DNA from 2 places in the Salinicola sp. DM10 genome. Region 1 is predicted to be linked to the other one. Evidence: predicted binding sites of a transcription regulator. Region 1 holds the regulator's gene; the other holds the start of a gene.
What was found. Region 1 encodes sigma-54, which starts transcription at its own class of promoters, with help from an activator protein. Its sites were predicted from a motif close to TGGCACNNNNNTTGCTNT; they were not measured.

Region 1 (10,429 bases):
CGTGGGAGACCACGATGGCAGTCAGCCCCAGCGCCTGATTGACCTTCTTGATCAGCTGCACCAGCACCCCCATCGAGATCGGGTCCTGGCCCACGAAGGGCTCGTCGTAGAGCACCAGCTCCGGATCCAGCGCCACCGCCCGCGCCAGCGCCACCCGTCGCGCCATGCCACCGGAAAGCTCCGACGGCATCAGGTGGCGCGCGCCCCGCAGCCCCACCGCCTGCAGCTTCATCAGCACGATGTCACGGATCATGGCGTTGGGCAGCTCGGTATGCACGCGCAGCGGAAAGGCCACGTTCTCGAACACATCCAGATCGGAGAAAAGCGCGCCACTCTGGAACAGCATGCCCATGCGTCGACGCAGCTTGAACAGCGCACGCCGCGGCAACTTATGAACATCCTGACCACCGATCAGCACCTGGCCGCGATCCGGCGTCAACTGCCCGCCGATCAGCTTGAGCAAGGTCGTCTTGCCGGTGCCGCTCGGCCCCATGATGGCGGTTATCTTGCCGAGCGGAATCTGCAGATCGACACCGCGAAACACCTCGGTGCTGCCGCGGGCGAAATGCAGATCCTTGACCTCGACCATCATCGGGTCATTCATGCACCCTCCACCACTCAGGTTCGATAGATTATCGAACATTGTATCCTAACCTGGCGGAAAGCGGCCAGCCATGCACATCGTCGGGCACGATCCTGACTCGCCGCCAGCGAGGCCTATCCGCCCTGCGCGATAACAAGAGCGCACGATCGACGTTATACTGCTCCAACCCTAGCGTGTCCGCACCCGAGCGCCACCCGATAAGCGAGTGCCACCCGATAAGGGGCAAGACAGTCCAAAGGGACAAGACAGCCGATAGGGGTACACCAGCCGACGCCTCACCGGTTACGGCTCTTTACCGATGACACCCCCTCATCGGCTACGGCCACGCAGCGTGACATCGCAGAACGATAAAGCAGGACGACACAAAGCAGGACGACAGATCAGGACCATGACCCCAGACGCCACCTTCGATTTTCGCGCCAGCGCCCGGCGCACGCTCACCCTCGAGCAGCAGGCCTTGAACGAGCTGATCGACAAGCTCGATGCAAGCTTCGATCACGCCTGCCGCACGCTGCTCGAGTGCAGCGGCCGGATCATCGTCACCGGTATGGGCAAGTCCGGACACATCGCACGCAAGATGGCGGCCACCTTCGCCAGCACCGGCTCGCCGGCCTTCTATCTGCACCCCGGCGAAGCCAGCCACGGCGACCTGGGCATGGTCACCGAAGGTGACGTGGTGATCGCCCTCTCCAACTCCGGCGAGACCCAGGAGATCACCGGCTTGATCGCCCTGTTCAAGCGTCTGGGCGCCCCGCTGATCAGTCTCACCGGCCGCTCCCACTCGACCCTGGCCCGCTACAGCGACGTGCACATCGATGTCGGCGTCTCGCGCGAGGCGTGCCCGCACGACCTCGCGCCCACCTCATCGACCACCGCCGCCCTGGCGATGGGCGACGCCCTGGCCCTGGCGCTGCTCGAGGCGCGCGGCTTCAGCCCCGAGGACTTCGCGCTATCACACCCCGGCGGCACCCTGGGCAAGCGGTTGCTGCTGCGCGTCAGCGATCTGATGCACGGTGGCGAGCGGCTGCCCTGCGTGCCCGCCGGCAGCCCCCTGCGTGTGGCGCTGCTGGAGATGACCCGCAAGGGCATGGGCTTCACCTGTGTGGTGGATGAACATCAGCGCCTGGTCGGTGTCTACACCGACGGCGACCTGCGCCGTACGCTGGACCAGCGCGGCGATTTCGACCTGCTCAAGGTCGATGACGTGATGACCCGCGGCGGCAAGACGACGACGCCGGACATGCTCGCCGCCGAAGCGGTGCGCATCATGGAAGACAACATGATCACCGCCCTAGCGGTGGTGGAGGCGGGCCGCCCGATCGGCGCCCTGCACATGCACGACCTGCTGCGCAGCGGCGTGATCTGAAATAGCCGCTGCTCGCGCCCATGCCGATGCCGGGTCGAACCCGATGCCAGTGTCGAACTCGATGACGACAAAGGAGATCGCGTGACAGCCACGCCACGAACTCGCTCCCCCTGGTGGCGCCGCCTCGGCCTGCTGGCCCTGCTGCTGGCCCTCGGCGGCGGGCTCGCCTATCTCGACCAGCGCAACGAGCGCGCCCCGGCACCGGCGCCCAGCGACCCCGCCGGTGAACCCGACTACTTCCTGGAAGACGCGCAGATGACGCGCTTCGACGAGCAGGGCCGCGCCTATCAGCGGCTCGACACACCGCGCATGGTGCACACCCCGGCCGACGACGTAATCCGGGCCGAAAAGCCACACGGTTACCTGATCGACGATGATCAGCGCGAGTGGCAGATCACCGGCGACCGCGGCCAGCTGGCCGAGAACGGCAACCTGCTCACCCTCGAAGGCAACGCACGCTTGGTGCAACCGGCCAACGCCTGGAGCCTGGAGACCCAGACGCTTCACTACGACAACCGTAGCGCGCACGCCTGGAGTGACACCTCCTCCGTCTTGCGTCAGCATAACCAGACCATGCGCGGCGATCGTTTCGACGCCTGGATCAATGAAAATCGCATGCGTCTGACCGACAACGTGCAGGGCCGCCTGCCACAGCAACCTAAGGATCAAGGATCATGAGGCGAGAACTCGGCCAACTGCTGGTCTTGACCGCACTGGGACTCTCCAGCCTGCCCACCCTGGCGCTGGAGAGCGATGCCGCGGCGCCGATCGAGATCGCCGCCGACCAGCTCGAACTCGACGATCGCCAAGGCACCGCGGTCTACACCGGCAAGGTCGACATGCAGCAGGGCAGCATGCAGCTCAAGGCCGCTCGGGTCGAGATCAAGCGCGGCAAGAATGGCGAAGTGAGCCTGGTGACCGCCACCGGCGGCGGTGGCGAGCGCGCCTATCTGGAGCAGAAGCCTGCACCCGATGAAGCCTTGGTCAAGGGCTGGGGCGACAAGATCGTCTATCACGCCGCCGAGCGCCGGGTGGAGCTGATCGGCAACGCCGAGCTGCATCAGGCACGCGATACCTTCGACGGCGCCTACGTCGAATACTATCTCAACTCGCGCCGGGTCAACGCGCGCTCCAGCACCAGTGGCGACGGCAGCGGTGACGGCCGCGTGCGCATGACGCTCACGCCACGTCAGCAGACCCAGTGACGCGCCCTTTCGCGAGGCAAGGAAGAAAGCGATGAAAACGCTAACGGCCGCCAACTTGGCCAAGAGCTACAAGGGGCGTCGAGTCGTCCATGACTTCAGCCTGACCCTGCGCCAGGGCAGCATCGTCGGCCTGCTCGGCCCCAACGGTGCCGGCAAGACCACCTCCTTCTACATGATCGTGGGGCTGGTCAAATCCGACGCCGGCAGCGTGCATATCGACGATCGCGACCTGAGCCGCGCGCCGATGCACGAGCGCGCCCGTGCCGGCATCGGCTATCTGCCGCAGGAGGCCTCGATCTTCCGCAAGCTCAGTGTCGCCGACAACATCATGGCCATCCTGGAGACGCGCAAGGATCTCGACCGCGCCGGGCGCCGCGAGCGCCTGGAGCAGCTGCTGGGCGATTTCCACGTCGACCATATCCGCGACAACCTGGGCATGTCGCTCTCCGGTGGCGAGCGGCGCCGGGTGGAGATTGCCCGGGCACTGGCCACCGAGCCCGCCTTCGTGCTGCTCGACGAACCTTTCGCCGGGGTCGACCCGATCTCGGTGGGCGATATCAAGAACATCATCCGCCAGCTGCGCGATCGCGAGATCGGCGTGCTGATCACCGATCACAACGTGCGCGAAACGCTGGATATCTGCGACAACGCCTACATCGTCGGCGATGGTCAGATCATCGCCGAGGGGCGCCCGGAAGCGATTCTCGACAACCAGCGGGTGCGGGATGTCTATCTGGGGCACGAGTTCCGCCTCTAAGGTCGCGCCGCCCCCTTCCCAGCCCGCTGCGTCACCGCAGCGGGCTGCTCCCTCTCGAAGCCACCAACGCCCCATCCGAACGCACCGTGGCATAATTCTTGCATAAAGTTAGCGCTCAAAGCGTTGCATCCCCCGCAGGCAGTCAGTAACGTAAGGGCATCCTATCGACCGGCGGCCACCGCCGCCCCCTTGCGTGTCCATGCCATGTCCATGAAACCTTCACTGCAACTGCGCGTCGGCGCCCAACTGACGATGACGCCACAGCTGCAGCAGGCGATTCAGCTGCTGCAGCTGTCGACGCTCGATCTGCGCCAGGAGATCCAGCAGGCGCTCGAGACCAACCCCATGCTCGAGCTGGACGAAGAGTACGCCGAGCAGGCAGTCAGCGAGACGCCCGAGGCGGAGTGGGCCAGCGACATCCCCGAGGAGCTCGCCCTCGACAGCGAGTGGAGCGATACCTACCAGGACATCGCCCCCAGCGCCGCCCCGGCCAGCGCCGACGAATGGCCGGACCTGGAGCGCAACGCAGCCGACACCACGCTCCACGACCATCTCAACTGGCAGCTCGCCATGGGCGAATTCGACGCCCAGGAGCGCCTCATCGGCGAGTGCCTGATCGATGCCATCAATGCCGACGGCTACCTCGACGGCACGCTCGACGAGCTCACCGCGGGCCTGCGCGAGCAGTACCCGGGGGCGGTCACCAGCGCCGATGTCGAACGCATGCTGCTGCGGCTGCAGCAGTTCGACCCCACCGGCGTGGGCGCCCGCGACCTGCGCGAATGCCTGCTACTGCAGCTCGGCGCCCTGCCCGCTGACACCCCGCTGCTGCCCCAGGCCAAGCGGCTGGTGCGCCAGTTCCTGGAGGCGCTGGCCGGCGACGACCGACGCCAGCTCAAGCGCCGCCTGCGCCTCGACGACGCCGAACTCGAGCGCGTCGTCGCCACCATTCGCACCCTCGACCCGCGCCCCGGCCAGGCCTTCGACCACGGCCAGCAGGACTATGTGATTCCCGACCTGGTGGCCCGCCTGACTCAGGACGGCTGGCGCATCGAACTCAATGCCGAGGCACTGCCGCGGCTGCGCATCCAGCCCGACTACGCCGCGCTGATCCGGCGCGCCGACAAGAGCGACGACAACACCTTCCTGCGCCAGCACCTGCAGGAGGCACGCTGGCTGATGAAGAGCCTCTCCAGCCGCAACGACACCCTGCTGCGAGTGGGTCGCGAGATCATGGCGCGCCAGGTCGACTTCCTCGAGCGCGGCGAAGAGGCGATGAAACCGCTGATCCTGGCCGACATCGCTACCAGCGTCGACATGCACGAATCCACCATTTCGCGGGTGACCACGCAAAAGTTCATCCACACCCCGCGCGGGGTGTTCGAGCTCAAGTACTTCTTCTCCAGCCAGGTGGGCCAGCGCGGTGAGAGCGACAGCGTCTCCAGCACCGCGATTCGGGCACGCCTCAAAAAGCTGATCGGCGAGGAGTCGCCGCGCAAGCCGCTCTCCGACAGCAAGCTGGTGGAGCTATTGGCGCAGGCCGACATCAGTGTCGCCCGGCGCACCGTGGCCAAGTATCGCGAGGCCATGGGCATCCCCGCCTCCAGCGAACGCAAGCGACTGTCTTGAATGGACTTTTAGAATTCACGCCAGCCCGCGGCGATCAATCGCCCGCGATCCCTTTGCAGCGCGGAGAAAAGGGTTACAATCAGAGGTGCCACATAAGCCGCAACAGGAGCGCGCCATGCAAGTGAACGTCACCGGCCATCACGTCGAACTGACCGACGCCCTGCGGGACTACGTCGACGAGAAACTCGCACGTCTGGAGCGCCACTACGACAACATCACCAACGTTCAGGTGACGTTGAGCATCGAGAAAGAGCGTCAGCAAGCGGCTTGCACGCTACACGCAGCGGGCGGCGACATACATGCCGAAGCCAGCGACATCGACATGTATGCCGCGATCGACGCCCTGACCGACAAGCTGGATCGCCAGCTGGTCAAACACAAAGAGAAGGCACAGGCCCGCGCGCAAGGCGCAGGCGCCCGTTAATTCCCCGATGATCACTCTGGAAACCATTCTGCCCCCCGAACGCACCCTCTACGGTGTGACGGGGGGCAGCAAAAAGCGTCTGCTGGAATTCTTCAGCACCTTCATCGCCCAGAATACGCCCAGCCTGGACAGTCAGGAGGTGTTCAGCCGCCTGATCGGGCGCGAGCGCCTGGGCAGTACCGGCATCGGCAACGGGGTCGCCATTCCGCACGCGCGCAGCCCGCACTGCAAGACGCCGTTGGCCGGCTTCATGCGCCTCGAGGATGCCATCGACTTCGATGCCATCGACGGCGAGCCGGTGGATCTGGTGTTCGTGCTGCTGGTCCCGGAGGAGGCAGACGATGCCCATCTTTCGCTGCTGGCCGAGGTCGCCGGCATCATGAATCAAGGCAGCGTGCGCCAGAAGCTGCGTCAGGCCGGCTCGCAGCGCGCGCTCCACGACACGCTGGTCGACGCCATCCGCCATCACCAGGACAGCGAAGACGGATAGGGACTGCATGCGACTCGTCATCATCAGCGGCCGCTCGGGGTCGGGGAAATCCATTGCGCTGCAGGCGCTCGAGGATCTCGGTTACTACGCCATCGACAACCTGCCGGCCAACCTGCTGGCGCCGCTGATCGACGAGCTCAGGTCCGCGCCGCCCTCGCGGCCCAACGTGGCGGTGAGTATCGATGCGCGCAATCTGCCGGAGGCGCTGGAGCGCTTTCCGGTGCTGCTCGAAGGTGTGCGCGAGCGTGGCATCGATACCCAGGTGGTCTATCTCACCGCCGATGCCAAGGTGCTGCTCGAGCGCTACTCGGCCACCCGCCGCCGCCACCCGCTGACCCGCGGCAATGACATGACGCTGGCCGAGGCGATCGACAACGAGCAGGTCTATCTGGCGCCGATCCGGCGGGTCGCCGATCTGGTGATCGATACCCGCGGCCTGTCGGTCCACGATCTGCGCGCGCGCATCAGCGAACAGGTGGCGCGCCACAGCGGCGGGCGCCTCACGCTGACCTTCGAGTCGTTCGGCTTCAAGCGCGGCGTGCCGCTGGATGCCGACATGGTGTTCGACGTGCGCTGCCTGCCCAACCCCTTCTGGGACCCGAACCTGCGCGCGTTCGACGGTCGCGACGACGAGATCGTCAGCTTTCTCGAGCAGTACCCCGACGTCCACGCCATGGCCGGCGATATCCATGCCTGGCTGATCCGCTGGCTGCCGGCCTATCTGGCCAGCCACCGCAGCTATCTCACAGTCGCGGTGGGCTGCACCGGGGGCCATCACCGCTCGGTCTATCTGATCGAGCGTCTGGCGCACCACTTCCGTCACGACGACGTCGACATCCGCCTGCGCCATCGCGAGCTCGGGGTGCATACCGCCCTATCCGACGACGTCCCGGCCGAGCGGGGTGGTGATGCCCAAGCGTGAACGTGAACTGCGGCTGACCAACCGCCGCGGCCTGCATGCCCGCGCCGCGACCAAACTGGTGCAGTGCTGTCAGCCGTTCACCGCCCGGGTCGCGGTGCACCACGGCGACCGTATCGCCGATGCCGCCAATATCATGTCGCTGCTGATGCTGGCCGCGCCCTGCGGCACCCCGCTGGTGATCGTCACCGAGGGTGACGACGCGGAACCGGCGATGGAAGCGATCACCGCGCTGTTCGACGCCCGCTTCCACGAGGACGAATAGCCACAAGGACGAATAGCCACGAGGACGAATAGCCCCGCGCTCAATATCTCCGTGCTCAACAGGCCCGCGCTCACGGGCCTACTCCCCTTTGGCTACCCCGCTCTTATTGGCCGGCGAGCGTCATCCCATCCACCAGCCAGCTGCCGGTATGCACGCTGCCGCGGCGATCGATGTCGTCACCCACGCCCTGCAAGGCGGCGAACATCTCGCGCAGGTTACCGGCGACCGTGAACTCCTCCACCGGATGCGAAATATCGCCGTTTTCCACCCAGAACCCGGCCGCCCCGCGCGAATAGTCGCCGGTGACCGGGTTGAGCCCCTGGCCCATCATCTCGGTGACCATCACCCCGGTGCCCATCTGACGCATCAGCGCTGCAAGCTCATTGGTCGGCGCCTGGATGCGCACGTTGCGCGCGCCGCCGGCGTTGCCGGTGGTGTGCAGGCCGAGGCGGCGAGCGCTGTAGGCCGACAGCATATAACTGGCCAGACGACCCTGATCGATGAAGACATTGTCGCGGGTGGCCACGCCGTCGCCATCGAAGGCGGCACTCGCCAGGCCGCCACGCTCGCGCGGATGCTCGCCGAGGGAGAACCACTCGGGGAACAGCGTCGCGCCGAGCTGATCGCAGAGGAACGAGGACTCACGATAGAGCGCCCCACCGGCGATGCTGTTGAGCAGGTTACCCACCAGCCCGCGCGCCATCTCCGGCGCGAACAGCACCGGGAAGCGGCCGGTGCGCGGGCGCCGGGCATCGAGCCGGCGCAGGGTACGCTCGGCGGCGCTGATCCCGACCTGCTCGGGGCTGGCCAGATCGCTCGCCCGGCGCGCCGTGGTGAAGTCGTGGTCACGCTGCATGCGCTCGCCGCTGCCGGCGATCAGCAGGCACGACAGCGAGTGACGCGTACCGCGGCGGCTGCCCAGAAAACCGTGGCTGTTGGCGTAGACCGTCACCGCCTCGGTCGATGACAGGCTGGCACCCTCCGAATTGGTGATACCCGCACGCTCGCGGCCGGCCTGCTCGCAGCGCAGCGCCAGCTCGATAGCCGCATCGGTATCCAGTGCCCAGGGGTGATGCAGATCGAGATCGGGCAGCTCGGTGGCCATCAGCGCGGCATCGGCGAGCCCCGCGGCGGGGTCCTCGCCGGTATGACGGGCAATGGCGATCGCCTTTTCGACCACCGCCCGCAGCGAGGCATCGCTGGCATCCGAGGACGACGCGTTACCCTTGCGCTGGCCGACATAGACGGTGACCGCGATGCCCTGATCGCGCGAGAGCTCGACGCTCTCGGTCTCGCCCAGACGCACCCCCACGCCGATCCCCTGATCGACACTGGCCCCTACCTCGCAAGCGTCGGCGCCCAGCTCGGCGGCGAGCGCCAGCGCCCGGGACGCCCGCTCCTCGAGACGTGACTGCTGTTCGGCGGCATCGAAGGCCTGACTCATGGCAAACTCCTGATCGATGGTGCCCTGACCGCATCAACGGGCCTGGGCGAGCGGGCGGCGGCTGGTATACTGCGCCACCGACCCGCTGCAAATGGTAATGACATGACTTTCGAGGACGCTGCGCCCCCGAGCAAGACACAGCTCAAGAAAGAGATGCAGGAACTGCAGGCGCTGGGCGAACGCATCATCGCCCTCGACCCCGCAGTGCGCGCGCGGCTGCCGCTCTCCGACGAGATGATTGCCGCGGTGGAAGAGACCGGGCGCATCCGCTCCCACGAAGGGCGCCGGCGCCACATGCAGTACGTCGGCAAGGTGATGCGCAAGGAAAATCGCGAGGCGATCCGCGCCGCCTTCGAGGCGATCGACCAGGAGCAGGTCCAGCGCAATGCCGCCTTCCACCGCCTGGAGCAGTGGCGTGACCGCCTGATCGATGACGACAGCGCGCTGGAGCCGTTCATCGAAGCGCATCCCAACGTCGACCGCCAGACCCTGCGCCAGCTGATCCGCAACGCCCGCACCGAGCGCCAGCGCGGCAAGCCGCCGGCCAGCGCGCGCAAGCTGTTCCAGCTGATCCGCGACACCGTCGGGCTGTGAGCCGCCCGCCGCGGCCGCCCGGCGACCGCGGCGCGTGACTCACGACGCCGTGCCACCGACGGTCAGCTCGTCGAGTTTCAGCGTCGGCTGGCCTACCCCCACGGGTACGCCCTGCCCCTCCTTGCCGCACACCCCGATCCCCGTATCCAGGGCCATGTCGTTGCCGATCATGGAGACCCGCGACATCGCCTCGGGGCCATTGCCGATCAGGGTCGCGCCCTTGACCGGCGCGGTGATACGGCCATCCTCGATCAGATAGGCCTCGGACGCCGAGAACACGAAGCGGCCCGAGGTGATATCGACCTGGCCGCCGCCGAAGCTGACCGCATAGAGCCCGCGCTTGACGCTCTTGACGATCTCCTCGGGGTCGTCGTTGCCCGCCAGCATGCAGGTGTTGGTCATCCGCGGCATGGTCACGTGGGCGTAGGATTCGCGCCGCGCGTTGCCGGTCGGCTGCATGCCCATCAGCCGCGCGTTGAGCTTGTCCTGCATGTAGCCGGTCAGGATGCCATCCTCGATCAGCGGGGTGTACTGACCCGGCGTACCCTCGTCGTCGATCGTCAGCGAGCCGCGACAGTCGGCCAGGGTCGCATCGTCGACCACGGTGACACCGCGCGACGCGACCTGCTCGCCCAGGCGGCCGGCGAAGGCCGAACTACCCTTGCGATTGAAGTCGCCCTCGAGACCGTGGCCCACCGCCTCGTGCAGCAGAATGCCGGGCCAGCCGCTGCC
Region 2 (6,960 bases), on a different contig from region 1:
TGGGCCAACCTGGCCAGCCGCACCGGTAGCGATGTCGGTTATCGCCAGTCAGGCATCATGTTTCTATCGCGCACCCCCGGACAGCTCGCCGTGCACGAGCGCTGGCTCCAATCGGTCTCGTCTCTCGCGCTGGACTCGAGGCTGCTGAGCGCCCGCGAGATCGATACGCAGGTGCCGGGCGGTCGCGGCGACTGGGCCGGCGGCATCTTCACGCCTTCAGATGGCTACGCCGAGCCGACGCTGGCTGCCAGCGCCATTGCCAAAGCCGCCATCGAGCGCGGCGCGGTAATCGTCGAGCACTGCGCGGTGCGTAATGTCGTCCGTACTGGCGGGCGTATCGGCGGGGTGGTGACGGAGCGCGGTGAGATACGCTGCGACCAGGTGCTGCTGGCCGGCGGCATGTGGTCACGCCGCTTTCTGGGTAATCTCGGCATCTCCCTGCCGACGCTGCCGCTGATTCTGTCGGTGCTGCGCACTGGCCCCTTGAAGGGCCCGACCGATGCCGCGGTGGGCGGGCCGGATTTCTCTTTCCGAAAACACCGGGATGGCGGCTTTATCGTGACCCAGCGTGGTGCGCTCGATGCACCCTTGACACTCGACCACCTGCTGATCGGCGCGAAATATCTCAGCGCGCTGCGCGCTCAACGGGGGCTGATGCGCATAGCCCTGGGCAAGCACTTCTGGCGCGATCTCGCGCTGCCCCGACGCTGGAAGCACGGCCGCTCGCCTTTCGAGCGCGTGCGCACCCTGGACCCGCCGATCAACGAAGGGCTCAACGACGAAGCTCTGCGCAATCTTTCCGCGGCCTGGCCGGTGTTTGCCCATGCCTGCGTCGAAGAGTCCTGGGCAGGCATGATCGACATCACGCCGGACTCCAACCCGGTGATCGATGCCGTGCCGGGCATACCGGGGCTGACGCTGGCCACCGGTTTCTCCGGCCATGGGTTTGGCACTTCGCCGGCGGCGGGTCAGCTGGCGGCGGATCTGATCATGAACGAGACGCCGATCATCAGTCCGGCTCCCTATCGATTCGGCCGCTTCTAGTTCGCGACGGGGCTGAGTCACATCCTATCGCTCAGGCTCGAGAAGACGAGCCCGGGTAACGGAAGGCGCTTCCTGAAACAGGCGGCGGTACTCGCGGCAGAAATAGCTCTGATGGAAAAAGCCCTGGGCGGCGGCGGCGTCAGCCAGCGTCTGGGTCGGGTCGTGAAGCAGGCTGCGGCGTACGGCGTTGAGCCGCAGCGCGCGCAGATAGGTCACCGGTGACTGCCCCACCTCGCTCTGAAAGCTGTACTGCAGGGTGCGCCTGGAAATCCTGAGCTGACCGCACAGCGCCATCAGCGAAGGCGGGTCATCCGGGCGACTGCGAATCAGGGCCTGACAGCGGTCGACGATATAGCGCCGGGTTCGGTAGTTGGCGACGTCCGGCTCACTGACGAGCGTCGTGTCGCACAGCAGCAGCTCGATACTCTCCTCGAGCTGCTGGATCAGTGACTGCTGCAGGGCCGGGGGCAGTGGCGCCCGGTCAGCGCGGTGGCGTAGATAGTCGGTCATCGACTGCCACTGCCCACGTACCTGGTTCAAGAGCGCTGCGGGCACATCAAGGCGGCGCAGCCGATGTTCATGACGGCCGAGCCACGCATGGCGGCCTCGGTCGATGGAGACCACCAGTAGGTCGTAGTGCGATGGCGCCACGCTCCAGAACTGATCGCAGCTCGGCAGTACGGTCACCGTACCGGCATCGAACAGCGGGGCGCCCGGCCAGCGAACGGGGGTGACCAAGTGCCACTGGCACTCGGGAAAGTGCATCTGCTGGTACAGGCCCAGATTGGCACTTTCGCGAAAAAGACGTACCTCATGGCTCGACACATCCACGATCTCGCCCGAAAACACGCCGGCCTCGATCTGACTGGCCTCCTGCTGCCAGCCTTTCAGTCGTTGGGCATGCTCGGCCGCATCGAGACAGCGATGCAGGGTGATGGCCATCAATGACTCCTTCGGAGCGTCGCTCCGGTCATGGCACGTTTTTTGCCTACTCCTATGAGCGCCCTGTCGAGTCGGGGCTTGCTTGACTAATGGATGGTGGTGACGGGGTCCGTTTTTCTTTAGAGTCCCTTAGACCATTAAAATATTAATGATCATGGTGACCCAATGCTAACCACGAATGCAACCTTGCTGCCGTTCGATGTCTGGCTTGGCGCCTTACGGCAAACGTGCGGCCAGTTCGACTCCACGCCCCGGGACCGACGCAGTTTCCAGGGCAGCGTCTCGAGACGCGCCAATGGAGGCATAGACATTGCCAACATCGTCACCAACGCCGAAAAGATTACCAACGGCCACACCCAGCGCCACGATGAAGATCGCTTCTGTTTTCTCATCGTTCAGAAGCAGGGCCACGCCACGCTGGTGCAAAACGACACCTCCATCACGCTGCGTCCGGGAGAAATGGCGCTGATGGATTCCGTCACGACCTGCGAGATCCTTCCCCACGGCCTGATCGAGCACGATTCACTGCACCTGTCGCGCAGCGACGTAGCCCGTCGTTTCGGTGATGCCTCGATTCCCTTCATGAAGATCGCGGCCGACTGCGCCAGCAGTCAGATCCTGCAGTTGATCGTCAATCGAATGGTGACCGAGCCACTGGCTGCGGCAGAGGAGAGAGAGCGCGGCGTACTGGAATCACTGGTGGCCCTGCTACCGGCCATTCATCAGCATCAGACGATGTCTGCGTCTTTCCTGGAGCGGGCCGACGACACGCTGTTCCTCTGCGTTCAGCAGTTCATCGATCAGCACCTGCATGAAGAGGGGATCAGTCCGGAGCGGTTGGCGAGCGTCTTTCACATGTCGGTGCGTCAACTCTATCGTCTGTTCGAGCAGCACGGCGAAACCGTGTGTCGCTATGTGCAGCGTCGCCGGCTGGCCCGCTGTGCCGAGGAGCTGGCCAGCCCGGCCCAGAGCCGGCGCACCATCACCCAGATTGCCTACAAGTGGGGCTTTACCGACTCGGCGCACTTCAGCCGCTCCTTCAAGCGGGAGTTCTCGCGTTCGCCGCGCGAGTACCGCCGTATCCGGCTCGAGCAGGCCGCCTGACTTCGGCCTAGTTCTCATCGGCCTAGTTCTCACTGGCTTAGTTCTCACCGCGCAGAGACGACTCGAGACTGGCCGACAGACACTGGCTGACCGATAGACACTGGCTAGCCGACAGACATCGACCGACAGACAGACATTGACCGACCGACGGACAGACATTAGCTGGCCGCTCGTCATCGAGCGGCCAGCCGGTTGCATCAGTAGGCGATACAGACCGATTTGAGTTCGGTGTAGGCGTTGACCGCCTCCGGGCCGAACTCCTTGCCGAGACCGGACATCTTGAGACCACCAAACGGCATCGCCGGGTCGAGCGTCACATGGGTATTGACCCACACGGTGCCGGCTTCGATACGCGGCGTCAGGGCCATGGCCTTGGACAGGTCGTTGGTCCAGAGGCTGGCAGCCAGCCCCAGCTCGCTGTCGTTGACCATGCGTAGCGCGTCTTCTTCGTCATCGAACGGAATCACGGTCAGGACAGGCCCGAAGACCTCTTCCCGTGCGACTTCCATCGCGTGATCGGCGCCGCTGATGATGGCCGGCGAGACATAGAAGCCTTCCGCGGGCACGTCATTGCCGATATGAATGGTGGCGCCCTGCTCACGCGCCCGGTCGAGATAGCCGCGCACGCTCTCCTGTTGGCGTTTGGAGACCAGCGGATTGACCTGCGCCTGGGGGTCCATGCCGGGGCCGGCCTGCATGGTATCGACGGCGCCGGCCATCTGCGCGCAGAAGGCATCATGAATGCTGCGATGCACATAGAAGCGCGAGGCCGCTGCGCAGACCTGGCCCTGGTTGAACAGCCCCCCCATCAGCGCGCCGTTGACGGCCTTCTCGAGATCGGCATCTTCGAGCACCAGCATCGGATTCTTGCCGCCCAACTCCAGCGAGAAGTGCGCCATGTGCTCGACGGCGGCATGCCCCACCACCTTGCCGACCTCGGTGCTGCCGGTGAAGGTGACCTTCTTGACGTCAGGATGCTCGGCCAGGCGTGTGCCAACCACCGAGCCCGAGCCCAGCACCACGTTGAACACGCCCTTCGGCACGCCGGCCTCCAGCGCCAACTCCGCCAGGCGCAGCACGCTCAGGGGTGTTTCCGAGGCGGGCTTGAGCACCACCGTGCAGCCAGCGGCCAGCGCCGGCACCAGCTTCCACAGCGCGATCATCATCGGGAAGTTCCACGGCACGATGGCCGCTACCACGCCCAGCGGCTGACGCAGGGTATACACGTTGAAACGCGCGCCCTCCGGCATGCCGATGGAGACATCGCGGGTGCTGCCTTCGAGCTTGGTGGCCCAGCCGGCCATATAGCGGATGAAATCGACCGAAAAGCCCACGTCGACGCCGCGGGAGATGTTGATCGACTTGCCCTGATTCAAGGTTTCGAGCTGGGCCAGCTCCTCGGTGTGCGCCTCGACCAGGTCGGCAAAACGCAGCAGAATGCGCTCCCGCGCTGCCGGCGTCAGTCCGGACCAGCGCCCATCCTCGAAGCTTTCCTTGGTCAGCGCGACCGCTCGGTCGGCCAGGGCACGGTCGCCTTCGTGCAACGTGGTGAGAGCCTGACCGGTAGAGGGGTCGAGCACCTCGAAGGCGCGACCTTCCTGCAGGAAGCCCCCGTCGATGAACGAGCCGGTGGCCCGCGCCAAAAAGTCCTGCACGCCCTGTGCGGTAGTGATCTGACTCATGACAACCTCCTGCGCATACGCGAATTCAGCAACGGCAGCGCCAATAGCGCCGCAAGCTAATATGCACCGAGCCTACGCGCCCGGCAGACGCGGCGCTTGCCTCGCTCTGCCGGACACATGACGCTGGCTGCCGAGTGCTGGAACTCGAGCTAGAAATTGAAGCCGACCAGCAACTGGGAGTAGTAGTTCGTACCGCTGTCGCCGAGCTGCGAACCACCGTTGTCTGCCGAGACATCCGGGTTGTAGCGCCCCAGTATCGGCATCACCCACCAATGGTCATTGATCGTCCAGGTGCCGTAGAGATCGATCTCGTTGGCATCGAGATTGCGCCCTTGATCGGTGTCGAGGGTATCGAAGAGGTAAGCCATCACGCCCAGGCTCAGATTCTCGGTGGGGGTCAGCGACAGCGTGACCTGATGAACACGCGTGTTGGTGGAGAACGGCCCTGCATAGTTGGCCGCCACTTCCCCCTGGAACCAGGTTCCCAGCGCACGGCCGTTGCCGTAGAACAGCGGGTCATAGCCTTCGGAGAAACGACTGAAGCGATAGCTCACATAGGGTGACCAGGTCAGCTCACTGAACTTCCAGCCCGCTTCCAGATACCAGGCGTTCTCGCTGTCGTCGTTGCCCTTGTTCTGATAGGCGTACTGAGCCGACAGAAACAGGTTCTCGACCCCGGCATTGCCATGGCCGTACAGGCTATAGACCTTGGTATCTTTGCGATCGGGGTAGAGGAACGCGAAGTCACCATCGGTGTCGAGCACCTTGATGTAGGTTGCCCCGAACGTATCGTCATCGGTCACGTGTTCCACTGAACCCACCGCCATCTCGGGTTTCGCCTGCCCCGGATTACCGGATTTCAGCCACATCAAGTCGCCCCGCCAACCCTGGTCGCCACCGAGCCTCAAGACGGCCGTCTTTTCGAAGGACTGCCGCGGAGCCAGATAGTAGGCGCCACCGCGATTCAGCTCACCATCGATTACGCCCCGGCCAAAGCTGAGCGAATCACCCGAGATCAAGAAGCCATCGCCGACCTGAATGTACTGACGACCGTAGGAGATATCGATACCGTCGTGACCCAAGGCGGGAAACAGGTCGCCGGATTTCCAGCCCACGACGAGATCTTCGATATGGGTGCGCCGCTCGTCACCCGTGGTGAACCCCGCGGCATCGCCCTGCCCCCAGGTTGCGCTGGAAACCCAGGCCACGTTGGCGTAAAGCGAAGCGCCCATAGGAGAAAGGGTATGCGTGAGGCCGAGTCCGTATTTGACGAACCCATCCTGCCAGTCACGTCCTTTCGCTTCGGCCGTCTCCGATTGCGCGTAGCCCTTCTGGCTATGAGACACCCCAGCCATCCCGCTGAGGTTGAGGCTGACGGTGGTGTCCGCCGTCTTGTAGAGCTCGAGTGCCGAAGCGCTGCCACACATCGACAGTGTAAGGACGGTACCGGCGGCAAGCCGCGGCAGCAGAGGGCTGTAGCGTGAGGTGGTCATGGATCAGTCATCCCTTGTTATTGTGGTGCTTATAAGTGGTGATGCTTGTCGTGGTGATGCTTGTCTTGGTGATGCTATTTACCGTGATGGCGAAGGCGCCTGGCGTACCGGCCTTCTGACGACAGGCTAGCGAGCCGCCACCCGCCACTCTTGTCTGCCCTTGACGAAAACCTGTTCGGCGCTGCCGTCCGTTGCGCCGACAAAAAAAACCGGCGCGAAGCCGGTCGAAAGGGAGATCGAAAAAACACAAGCGTGTTCTTGGGCGCTACCCCAGCCACACCAGCGACAGCGCCGGCACGAAAACGATGATGGCGATACGCAACATGTCGGCCCCGAGAAACGGAACGATGCCGCGGCTGACCGTGGCCAGCGACGTGCCGTGGCTGTATTTCTGCACAATGAACAGGTTCATCCCCATCGGCGGGGTGATCAGGCCGATTTCCACCACCATCAGCGCGACGATCCCAAACCAGATCGCCTTTTCTGGCCCGGTCAGGCCGAACAGCTCCAACTGCATGATGATGGGAAAGAAGATCGGGATGGTCAGCAGAATCATCGACAAAGAATCCATCATGCAGCCCAGCACCAGGTAGATCGCCAGAATCACCAGCAGCACCGCCACCGGCGTCAGACCGCTACCCAGTATCCAATCGGCCAGCGCCGCCGGCATCTGCCCCAGCGCCAGCCCGCTGTTG

Region 2: a site for sigma-54 is predicted at 2,018-2,035, ahead of feaR (transcriptional regulator FeaR). Genes of this name have one in related genera too.

What each region holds. Positions count from the first base shown of each region.
Region 1 is NZ_JAFLEN020000002.1:512,758-523,186, reverse strand. It holds gene J0A90_RS11015 (ABC transporter ATP-binding protein) at 1-604, opposite strand, end outside; gene J0A90_RS11010 (KpsF/GutQ family sugar-phosphate isomerase) at 993-1,970, shown strand; gene lptC (LPS export ABC transporter periplasmic protein LptC) at 2,052-2,648, shown strand; gene lptA (lipopolysaccharide transport periplasmic protein LptA) at 2,645-3,175, shown strand; gene lptB (LPS export ABC transporter ATP-binding protein) at 3,207-3,932, shown strand; gene J0A90_RS10990 (RNA polymerase factor sigma-54) at 4,137-5,561, shown strand; gene hpf (ribosome hibernation-promoting factor, HPF/YfiA family) at 5,677-5,985, shown strand; gene J0A90_RS10980 (PTS sugar transporter subunit IIA) at 5,996-6,475, shown strand; gene rapZ (RNase adapter RapZ) at 6,483-7,397, shown strand; gene J0A90_RS10970 (HPr family phosphocarrier protein) at 7,384-7,659, shown strand; gene pmbA (metalloprotease PmbA) at 7,763-9,103, opposite strand; gene yjgA (ribosome biogenesis factor YjgA) at 9,206-9,697, shown strand; gene tldD (metalloprotease TldD) at 9,737-10,429, opposite strand, start outside.
Region 2 is NZ_JAFLEN020000003.1:515,512-522,471, reverse strand. It holds gene J0A90_RS13920 (FAD-binding oxidoreductase) at 1-1,044, shown strand, start outside; gene J0A90_RS13915 (helix-turn-helix domain-containing protein) at 1,069-1,986, opposite strand; gene feaR (transcriptional regulator FeaR) at 2,152-3,090, shown strand; gene J0A90_RS13905 (aldehyde dehydrogenase) at 3,288-4,772, opposite strand; gene J0A90_RS13900 (alginate export family protein) at 4,922-6,265, opposite strand; gene J0A90_RS13895 (TRAP transporter large permease) at 6,531-6,960, opposite strand, start outside.